One region of the Mesorhizobium sp. M0077 genome, then DNA from elsewhere that is predicted to be linked to it. Evidence: riboswitches for the same ligand, from Rfam matches in the RefSeq annotation. Region 1 holds a riboswitch; each other region holds the start of a gene.
The links. A riboswitch is a leader RNA that binds a small molecule or an ion and turns the genes downstream of it on or off. The one in region 1 is predicted to bind cobalamin.
Positions count from the first base shown of each region.

Region 2: it holds a riboswitch for cobalamin, as region 1 does, so the genes downstream of both, metE (5-methyltetrahydropteroyltriglutamate--homocysteine S-methyltransferase) here and NKJ57_RS25490 (DUF1636 family protein) in region 1, are expected to answer to the same signal.
Region 3: it holds a riboswitch for cobalamin, as region 1 does, so the genes downstream of both, NKJ57_RS13895 (aromatic ring-hydroxylating oxygenase subunit alpha) here and NKJ57_RS25490 (DUF1636 family protein) in region 1, are expected to answer to the same signal.

Region 1 covers NZ_JAMYUL010000016.1:45,196-48,463, reverse strand. The annotation lists gene cobN (cobaltochelatase subunit CobN) at 1-327, opposite strand, end outside; gene cobW (cobalamin biosynthesis protein CobW) at 346-1,398, opposite strand; gene NKJ57_RS25490 (DUF1636 family protein) at 1,401-1,829, opposite strand; cobalamin riboswitch at 1,868-2,072, opposite strand; gene NKJ57_RS25485 (winged helix-turn-helix domain-containing protein) at 2,102-3,268, opposite strand, start outside.
Region 2 covers NZ_JAMYUL010000019.1:13,430-16,697, forward strand. The annotation lists gene metK (methionine adenosyltransferase) at 1-153, shown strand, start outside; gene NKJ57_RS27080 (adenosine kinase) at 262-1,254, shown strand; cobalamin riboswitch at 1,660-1,859, shown strand; gene metE (5-methyltetrahydropteroyltriglutamate--homocysteine S-methyltransferase) at 1,951-3,268, shown strand, end outside.
Region 3 covers NZ_JAMYUL010000005.1:381,644-384,911, forward strand. The annotation lists gene NKJ57_RS13890 (FAD-binding oxidoreductase) at 1-75, opposite strand, end outside; gene NKJ57_RS13895 (aromatic ring-hydroxylating oxygenase subunit alpha) at 113-1,360, opposite strand; cobalamin riboswitch at 1,478-1,679, opposite strand; gene NKJ57_RS13900 (DUF680 domain-containing protein) at 2,179-2,385, shown strand; gene NKJ57_RS13905 (DUF680 domain-containing protein) at 2,452-2,655, shown strand; gene NKJ57_RS13910 (DUF680 domain-containing protein) at 2,726-2,959, shown strand; gene NKJ57_RS13915 (ABC transporter ATP-binding protein) at 3,032-3,268, opposite strand, start outside.

The DNA of each region.
Region 1 (3,268 bases):
GATGCCACGTTCGCGAGCAGTCACCGCGAGTTGGTCGCAGCCATAGCGCCACCAGTCATAGCCGCCGAGGATGCGCACCAAGATCACCTTGGCCTGGCGGGCGACGCTGTCGATCCAGAGGTCCACGGACATGGGATGGCGCAGGTCGCGCAGCGCCGCCAGCCGCATCCACGGCAGGCGGGCGGCATCGGCCTTCCACGCCGCCGCGAGGCCGGCGAGGTCGCTGTCGGTGAAGGACAGCGCCACGATATCCGCCGGCGTCTGCCCGAGATCGACGGGCTCGGCGAGATCGTCGAGCGAGGCGGATGTGGTGGTGAGTATATGCATTTCGGCTCGTGGTTTGGATCAGCCGGCGAGTATACGCTCGATCGCCGGGCGGTTCAGTCCTTTCAGGCCAATGACGACAAGACGCGAGCGGCGGTCGTCCTCAGCCGCCCAGGCGCGGTCATAGTAATGATTGACGCGCGGGCCGACGGCCTGCAGCAAAAGCCGCATCGGCTTGCCGCCGACATCGACGAAGCCTTTCACACGCAGCACATTCTGTTCCTCGGCAACCGTGGCGACGCGCTTGGCCAGTTCGTCCGGGTTGGTGATCGAGGGGATGTCGACGATGAAGGTGTCGAAATCGTCATGCTCGTGGTCGAAGGCGCCGTCATGGTGCGATTTGCGGTTCTCGATGTCGTCCTCGACGGCGAGGCCGAGGCCGAGCAGCACCGAGGGATCGAGCTTGCCATGTGCGGTCGGCACGATCTTCACGGCGCGGGCGGAATGTTCATTGATGATGGCGTTGGCGCGGGCCGAACCGGGGGCGTCCATTAGATCGCTCTTCGACAGGATGATCAAATCGGCGCAGGCGATCTGGTCCTCGAAGACTTCTTCGACCGGATCGTCGTGGTCGAGCGTCTCGTCCTGAGCGCGCTGTGCCTGCAAAGCGTCCATGTCGTTGGCGACGCGGCCTTCGGCCAGCGCCGGGCCGTCTACCACGGCGATGACACCGTCGACGGTTACCCGGCTCTTCACGCTCGGCCACTGGAACGCCTGGACCAGCGGCTTGGGCAGAGCCAGGCCCGAGGTCTCGATCAGGATGTGGTCAACCTTCGGCGTCAGCGCGAGAATCTTGTCGAGGGCGGGCACGAAATCGTCGGCGACTGTACAGCAGATGCAGCCATTGGCGAGTTCGACGATGTTTTCCTCGGGGCAGGTGTCGATGCCGCAGCCTTTCAGGATTTCGCCGTCGATGCCGATGTCGCCGAACTCGTTGACGATGATGGCGATGCGCTTGCCCCCGGCGTTTTCCAGGAGATGGCGGACCAGCGTCGTCTTGCCGGCGCCGAGAAAGCCGGTGACGACGGTGCAGGGAACACGGGAGAGATTGCCGGCCGGGTTTGAAGCGTTCATCGTCAGTCCTTCAGCGTATCGAGGGGTGGGATGCGGGCAACGAGGCCGCGCTTGAGGCTATCGGGCCGGCCGCGCCACGGGATGAGGCCGTCGGCCGAAGTCGCGAAGAGCTTTGCGCCGGTGACGAGGTCGGCGCCGCTGGTTGCGGTCAGATCGCCGAAGACATAGCTCCAGCAGCCGTCACGCAGGATGGCAGCGCTCAGCCGGCGCTTGCAATTGCCGAGACATTCGGCGGTGCGGACGCGGATGTTGTCATCGGCAGCCGCGAGGCGCGTGTCGTCGGCCAGCAGTTCGCCGGCGCGGGGGTGAGCGTCTGAGCCGGTTTCATCGCGGCATGAGGCGCAGACGATGACGGTCACGCCAGCCAACGCGTCGCTATCGGCAGACGAAACATCCGCTGTGCCAGCCGAAAAACTGCTGTTCTGGTCCAAAAACCGTGCTCCTTGCCCGGAAACCCGCCAGGCGATCGGATACTTTGTCTCAGACGGCAGGTCTCCTGGCTCGCGGGTCATCGCCTTGGTTAGCCGCCTTCCCGGTGTTACCCAGTGGCTTTCGGCCTTGGCTCTTCGCTTACAGTTGCGGGGACAGCCGCGGATTTGGGATTTTCGTCCCGTACCGCATTCCCTCTTGGCCCTTGCCGTTGCGGGCAGGGGACCGTCTGGAACGGATTTAGGCTGTTGCGGGGAGTTGTGTCAACGCACGGCTACGACATGGCGATGTCGGCCAAAGGCTTCCCCAAATTGCCGGCCGGCGTCACTTCGACGCGCTCAAGGCCAAGCCAGCCCTGCATCTGCTTCAATTCCTCGAACAACTCTGCAGCTGTCTCCGGCGGCGCGCCGGGTTCGGCGTAGGCGGCGTGGACGCGCAGCACGCCGGCGGGACGGTCGGCCTTGAGGTCGACGCGGGCGACGATCTTGTCGCCGAGCAGGAAAGGCAGCACGTAATAGCCATATTGCCGCTTGTCGGCCGGGGTGTAGATCTCGATGCGGTAGCGGAAATCGAAGAGACGCTCGGTGCGCGCGCGCTCGAAGACCACCGGATCGAAGGGGGCCAGCAAGGCGCGGGCCTCGATCTTTCGCGGCAGGCGGGCGTCCCTATAGAGGTAAGCCGGCTTGTCCCAGCCTTCGACGTTTACCGGCAGCAGTTCGCCCATCTCGACCAGTTCCTCCAGCCGGCCCTTCATGTCGGCCGGCGACAAGCGGAAATAATCGCGCAGGTCACCCGACGTCGCGATGCCGTGGGCGCGGGCGGAAATGCGCAGCAATTCGCGGTGCGCGTCCTCGGCCGCCGGCACCGGCAGGTCGAGGATCGCCTGCGGCAGCACGCGCTCGGGCAGGTCGTAGAAACGCTCGAAGCCACGGCGGTGCGCCGTGGTGATGCGTCCGGCCCAGAAGAGCCATTCGAAGGCGTGCTTGGCGTGGCTCCAGCCCCACCAGCCGCCCGAACCTTTCTGGCCCTCCAGTGCCGAAGCGGCAATCGGGCCGCGCTCGGCGACCGCGCGGTAGATCTCTTCGATATAGGCGGCGTGCTCGCGGCCCCATTTGGCGAGGCCCAGATACATTTCGTCGCCGCTTTCAGCGCGCTGCATGCGCCAGCGCATCAGCGGGTAGGTCTCGACCGGCAGGAACGAGGCCTCATGCGCCCAGTATTCGAACACCGTGCGTTTGCGGGTGATGGCCGCATTGTCGAGCAAAGCCAGCGGGTAGGGGCCAAGCCGCGAATAGAGCGGGATATAGTGGGCGCGCACCACCGCGCTGACGGAATCGATCTGCAGCAAGCCGGTGCGCGACAGCACGCGGGCGAGGTGGCGGCGATCGGGCGTGCCGCCCGGGCGCGGATCGAGAAATCCTTGCGCGGCGAGCGCGATGCG
Region 2 (3,268 bases), on a different contig from region 1:
AAAGGCATTATCAAGATGCTTGATCTCTTACGCCCTATATATCGCAATACAGCGACCTATGGCCATTTCGGCCGTGAAGAGCCTGATTTCACCTGGGAGAAGACAGACAGGGCGGACGAATTGCGTCGCGAGGCAGGACTCGCCGCCCCGTGAGAGCCGCCGGCGAACGGATTGGCAAGCGGAAAGCCCATTTCCACCGGGCAGACCCGCGCCTGGCAGGCGTGGCGAGAAGCCGGCTCGGGTTTTTTGGCGGAGACATTGATGCCGGATTATGACGTGCTTTGCATCGGCAATGCCATTGTCGACATCATCGCCCAGTGCGACGAGGCATTCCTCGAGATCAACGGCATCATCAAGGGCGCGATGAACCTGATCGACACGCGCCGCGCCGAACTGCTCTACAGCCGCATGGGCCCGGCGATCGAGGCCTCCGGCGGCAGTGCCGGCAACACGGCGGCCGGCGTAGCCAGCTTCGGCGGACGCGCCGCCTTCTTCGGCAAGGTCTCCAACGATGCGCTGGGCGAAATCTATGCGCACGATATCCATGCACAGGGTGTCGCCTTCGACACCAGGCCGCTCAAGGGCCAGCCGCCGACGGCGCGCTCTATGATCTTCGTCACGCCCGACGGCGAGCGCTCGATGAACACCTATCTCGGCGCCTGCGTCGAGCTTGGCCCTGACGATGTCGAGGCCGACAAGGCATCCGGCGCCAAGGTTAGCTATTTCGAGGGCTATCTGTGGGATCCGCCGCGCGCCAAGGAGGCGATCCGGCAGACGGCGAAGCTCGCACACGAGGCCGGACGCGAAGTGTCGATGACGTTGTCGGATTCGTTCTGCGTCGACCGCTACCGCGACGAGTTCCTCGAGCTGATGCGCTCGGGCACTGTCGACATCGTCTTTGCCAACAGCCACGAGATCAAGTCGCTCTACCAGACAAAATCCTTCGACGAGGCGCTGGCTCAGATCCGCAAGGACTGCAAGATTGCCGCCGTCACCCGTTCCGAAAAAGGCTCGGTGATCGTGCGCGGCGACGAGACCGTGGTCATCGAGGCGACCGCCATCAAGGAGTTGGTCGACACCACCGGCGCCGGCGACCTCTACGCCGCCGGTTTCCTGCATGGCTACACGCAGGGCCGCAACCTCAAGACCTGCGGCGACCTTGGCTCGCTGGCGGCCGGCCTGGTGATCCAGCAGATCGGCCCAAGGCCAAGGCAGAATTTGCGCCGCGAGGCGGAAGGGGCTGGGTTGCTGTAGATGCGCGGGCAACTAACCACCCGCCCTACTGACGCGATGACCGCAGTGGCGGAACTGTGTCAAAGCTCGCTGATAGCGACAGCCATTCGCTTCGGAGAACTGACCCATGCTGCTGCCGTGAAGCTCGCTGGAGGAGCGGTGCAAGGCGTGCTTGCCATGACGGCATTCACCGTCATCCAGATCGTCACCAGCATTTTCCAGAAGCTCAGCTTGGGGAAGGCCAGTAAGGTTCCTGAGGTAACGGAGAACTCGCGGCGTCCGTCGGACTTGACTTGCGATCACGTCCCACGATGCCGAATGCGGGCAGCAGACTGAATATTTCACAATGCTAGACAAAGGCGTAAAACGCGACCATATAACGACATAAACATTTCATTATGCGTCATTGACAAAGAGCGGGTTGCTGTGATTGTCTGCTGTTGTGGTTCTCGCGTACGGTGCTGCCGCAGCGGAGCTAAGAGGGAAGCCGGTGCGATGCCGGCGCTGCCCCCGCAACTGTTAGCGGCGAGCCAATCCACTCATGTCACTGAGGCGAATACCCTCGGGAAGACGGGTAGAGGCTATGACCCCGCGAGCCAGAGACCTGCCACGGCGAATTACGTCCACGGGCGGGGTGTCTCGGTGGCCGCTGCAACCGGCGTGCCGGCCTGCTAGCGCCTTCCTTGTCACCGACGCCCCCAACCATCGGGGTATGACATGACTGTCTCTCAGCAAATTCCTGTAGCAACGCTCGGCGTGCCGCGCTTCGGTCGTCGGCGAGAACTGAAATTCGCCCTCGAAAGCTACTGGTCCGGAACATCGTCCGCTGGCGACCTTCTTGCGACGTCGAAGGCGCTCCGAGCCGCTAGCTGGGAAGAGCAGCGCGATCGCGGCGTGTCGAAAATCCCGTCGAACGACTTCTCGCTTTACGACCATGTGCTCGACACCGCAGCCATGGTCGGGGCCATTCCATCCCGGTACGGCTGGAATAGCGGCGAGGTCCCACTTGACATCTACTTCGCAATGGCGCGCGGCAACCAGGGTCAGACGGAGGATTGTGGACACGCTGGTCACCAGGAGGAGGCTCATGGACCTGGTGTAACCGCGATGGAAATGACCAAGTGGTTTGACACCAACTACCACTACATTGTGCCGGAACTCGATGATGATCAGACGTTCGCCCTCTCGTCATCGAAGCCGGTCGATTACTTCCTCGAGGCTAAAGCTCTCGGCATTCACACACGCCCAGTCATCCTTGGACCCATCACCTTCCTCAAGCTGGCGAAATCGCGTGCCGAAGGGTTCGGTCCCATCGCGCTCCTACCGCGGCTGCTGCCCGTTTACGAGCAAGTCCTGCAGAGGCTGAAGCTGTCGGGAGCCGACTGGGTGCAGATCGATGAGCCAGCGCTTGTCCTCGATCTGAACCCGAACGAACGAGCTGCGTTCGAATTCGCCTATGGCCAGCTGTCGAAAGCCGCGCCCGAGCTGAAGATCATGCTGGCTACGTATTTCGGGTCGCTGGGAGACAATCTCGAAACCGCGGTTTCTCTGCCCCTGGCCGGCCTGCATATTGATCTCGTGCGCGCTCCCGAGCAGCTGGAAACGGTGGGTCGGCTCGCTCCGAAGGATCTGGTGCTCTCGCTCGGCTTGATCGATGGCCGCAACGTCTGGCGTGCGAACCTGCCCGCCATTCTCGACCGCATCAAACCGATCGTCGCCGGCTGGCCCTTGGACCGCGTCGAAATCGCGCCTTCTTGCTCGATGCTGCATGTGCCGATTGACCTGCGCATGGAGACGGAACTCGAGGCCGACATCAGGTCGTGGCTCGCCTTCGCGGCCCAGAAGACCGACGAGCTGGTCTTGCTGGCCCGGGCCCTTTCCAAAGGCAGGGATGCGGTGGCAGCCGCGTTGAAAGCTTCTGCCGAGGCTGCCGCCACTCGCTTGACGTCCACGAAGATCCATGACCCGCTTGTTGAGGGGCGGATCGCCAGCATTGACCATAGCATGAAACGACGAGAGAGCGCTTTTGGCGAGC
Region 3 (3,268 bases), on a different contig from region 1:
CACTTCCAGCACCTGCAGCCTATCGTTCCACGGCGCCATCTGGTCAAGATGGCGATAGAGCCCAAGATCCGTCATCGCATTCATCCTCTGGTCCCTCTTCGCCTGCTCCAGCTCACGCGACGCTGCGTAGCGCCGGCCGGCCGCCTTCGGCAAGGCGCGGGCCGATGAAGGCCGCGTACCATTCGACGAACTGGATCACGCCGCCCTCGTGCAGCTCCGAATAGGGGCCGGGCTCATAGGCCGGAGACAGGATGCCAAAGGCGTTTTCCTCGACGATGCGGCGGTCCTGGTCGTTGGTCTCGGTCCAGACATGGGTGAGCTCCTCAAGGTTGTAGTCGACCCCCTCGACCGCATCCTTGTGCACCAGCCACTTGGTCGTCACCGCGGTTTCGGTGGCGCTGATCGGCAGCACCCGGAAGGTGACCGCATGGTCGATCAGTATGTGGTTCCAGGTCGTCGGATAGTGGTAGTGCATCAAGGTGCCGATGCGGTCGGCGGCAACAGTGTCGGACAGGTTCTTCGTCACCGCGCGCTTTCCGGACATCGTGTAGCTGACGGCATCGCGCAGCAGCGGCGCGCGGGTGGCGCGGTATTGCCCGGCCGGATCGATGCGGAACTTGCTCGGCAGGCCCGCCGCCTCGCATTTCGCCCAGTGCGCCAGCATCTCCGGATCGCTGTCGGCGCCCTGCACGCCGGTCACCGTCGGCGCTTCGGGGAATGTCTTGCACAGCTCTGGATGATTGCCGGCGCAGTGATAGCATTCGCGGTTGTTTTCCCAGACCAGCTTCCAGTTGCCCTTCTCGATGATGGTGCTCTCGAAGGCGACCTTGGCTTCATTCAGCCGGTGCGGCTTGAGGTAGGGCTCTATCATGGCGCGCATCGGCGCAAAGTCGGCAGGTTCTTTCGCCAGGCAGATGAAGATGTAGCCGCCGACGCTCTCGCAGGCGACGGGCTTCAGGCCGAACTGGCTCTTGTCGAAACCGTCGGCCATCTGGCGGGCAAACAGCAGCCGGCCGTCAAGCTCGTAGGTCCACTGGTGATAGGGGCAGACAAGCTTTGCCGCCATGCCCTTCTCAGTGTTGCAGACACGGCTGCCGCGATGGCGGCAGGAATTGTGAAAGGCGTTGATGTTGCCCTTCTGGTCGCGGACCAGCACCACCGGATAATCGCCGATCTGCACGGTGATATAGCTGCCGGGCTTCGGCAGTTCGCAATCATGGCCGATGAACAGCCAGTCGCGATACCAGATAAGCTCCATGTCGAGCTTGAAATAGTCCGGGTCGGTGTAGAAGGGCTGTTCCAGCGAAAAGCCTTGCTTGCGGCCGTTCAGGAGCCTCAGCATGTCGTTGCGCGTATCCATAGTTCTGTCCTCGTGGTTTAAGGACTGAACTTGGTGGTGATGGAGGAAGGATCGGACGCAGGCCGGCGCGGCGCCGGACATGCACTATCCACCTCTTGACCGCCCACCGCGATCAGTCGAGTCTATGCATCTCGGGCTGGTTTCCGGGCTCTGGAGTTGTCCTTGCGGACCATCGCGACACCTTCCCAGGCTCTTGCCCAGTGGTCTCCCGTTGCGACTTCAACTCCACCACCGTTGCGGGGGCAGCGCCGGATTCTGACCGGCTTCCCAATTCTCCGCTGCGTCGTCACGAAGCGGCACCTGAGATGCGATCATCTAATCACGGCAGCGATCGCGACGTCGGCATGAAAGCGACATCATATCCATGCGGCGCGACACGCGCGGCATACGCCCCCCGCCGCCGGTCAAAGAGCTGAGACGTTTCTTGCGACGCCATCATCGCCGTTTCGAATCGCTGCGGATCCAGTTCGATCGGGGGCAAAAAGGGCTCAACGGTATCGAAAAGTTACTATTAGCAATCTCTAATCGAACCGAACGGTTCGTTTCTGTTGACAATGCGTGCAGGACGGTGTGAACGACGGCCCGGAAACCGACATCGGAGCGAACCACTCGGTTCGGCATAAGCGACTGAAAACAATGCGATAAATGACCATAGAGGAACTTCCTGGCACAATTTCAAGGTGCAGGACCGTGGTCCACACGGAACAACTTCGTGATTGGAAACCAGCCTATGGCTTTCCCACATCGGGGCTGTCCGAACGACGCGAATTCCTCCCAAGACACGCCGCTAGACGGACAGACAAACTGGAGTACTAAAAATGAAAAAGATCATCCTCACTGCCGCAGCCGTTTTGGCGATCACCGGCAGCGCCTTCGCCGGTAGCGACAATTACGGTTCCAATGGTGCGAACCAGCCAGCCGTCTCGGTCGACAGCTCGTATACGGCTTCCATTCAGAAGCCGGCGCACGCTGACAAGCAGCCTGTCGTTCAGGGCGCCGACCGCGACCTCTACGGCAATCGCTGATCCCGACCAAAGAAGGGCGGCTAACCCGTCGCTCTCGGGATCCCAAAAAATTCAGGAGTATTTGAAATGAAAAAGATCATCCTTGCTGCCGCCGCCGTTTTGGCCATCTCCGGCAGCGCTTTCGCCGGCAGCGACAACTACGGTTCGAACGGCGCCAACCAGCCTGCGATTACGTCGACCGATAGTGGCCATACGGCTTCGGTTGAGAAGTCGGCTCCAGCCGAGCAGGCGCCTGCCCACGGTGCCGACCGTAACCTTTTCGGCCGCTAAAGCCGGTTTCCAGCACGTGGCGGGCTTATCCGCTGCAGCTGGCGGCATCAGAAAAATTCAGGAGACTAAAATGAAGAAGATCGTTCTCGCCGCCGCAGCCGTTCTGGCTGTTTCGAGCGCTGCCTTTGCCGGCAGCGACAATTATGGCTCCAATGGCGCCAACCAGCCGGCCGCTGCCGTCGACACCACCCGCACTTCGTCGACCGGCACCAACTCGGCGGTCTACAAGCTGCTGAACTCGTCGGACGACCAACAGAAGTTCGTTCCTCAGAGCAGCGACAGGGATCGGTTCGGCAACAACTAACAGCCGAAGCTTAAAAAAGAGCGGCGGGCCTAGCCCGCCGCTCTTTTTTCATGCCTGTACGACGCAGCTATCTCAAGCCGCCTTCACTTCCACCGGCTTGAGCGAGAAGGAGTGCCCATCGGCGTCGAAGATGTGCAGGTCCCCGGCATCCGCGGTCAGCCGCAGCTTTGCCCCGCGCTTGACCTCGACATTGCCGGGCAGCTTGGTCACCAATGGCAGGTCGGCGCGGCCGATATCGATATAGACCAGCTGCACCTCGCCGAGCTGCTCCACATAGTCCACCACGCCCTCGAAAAGATATTCCGTGCC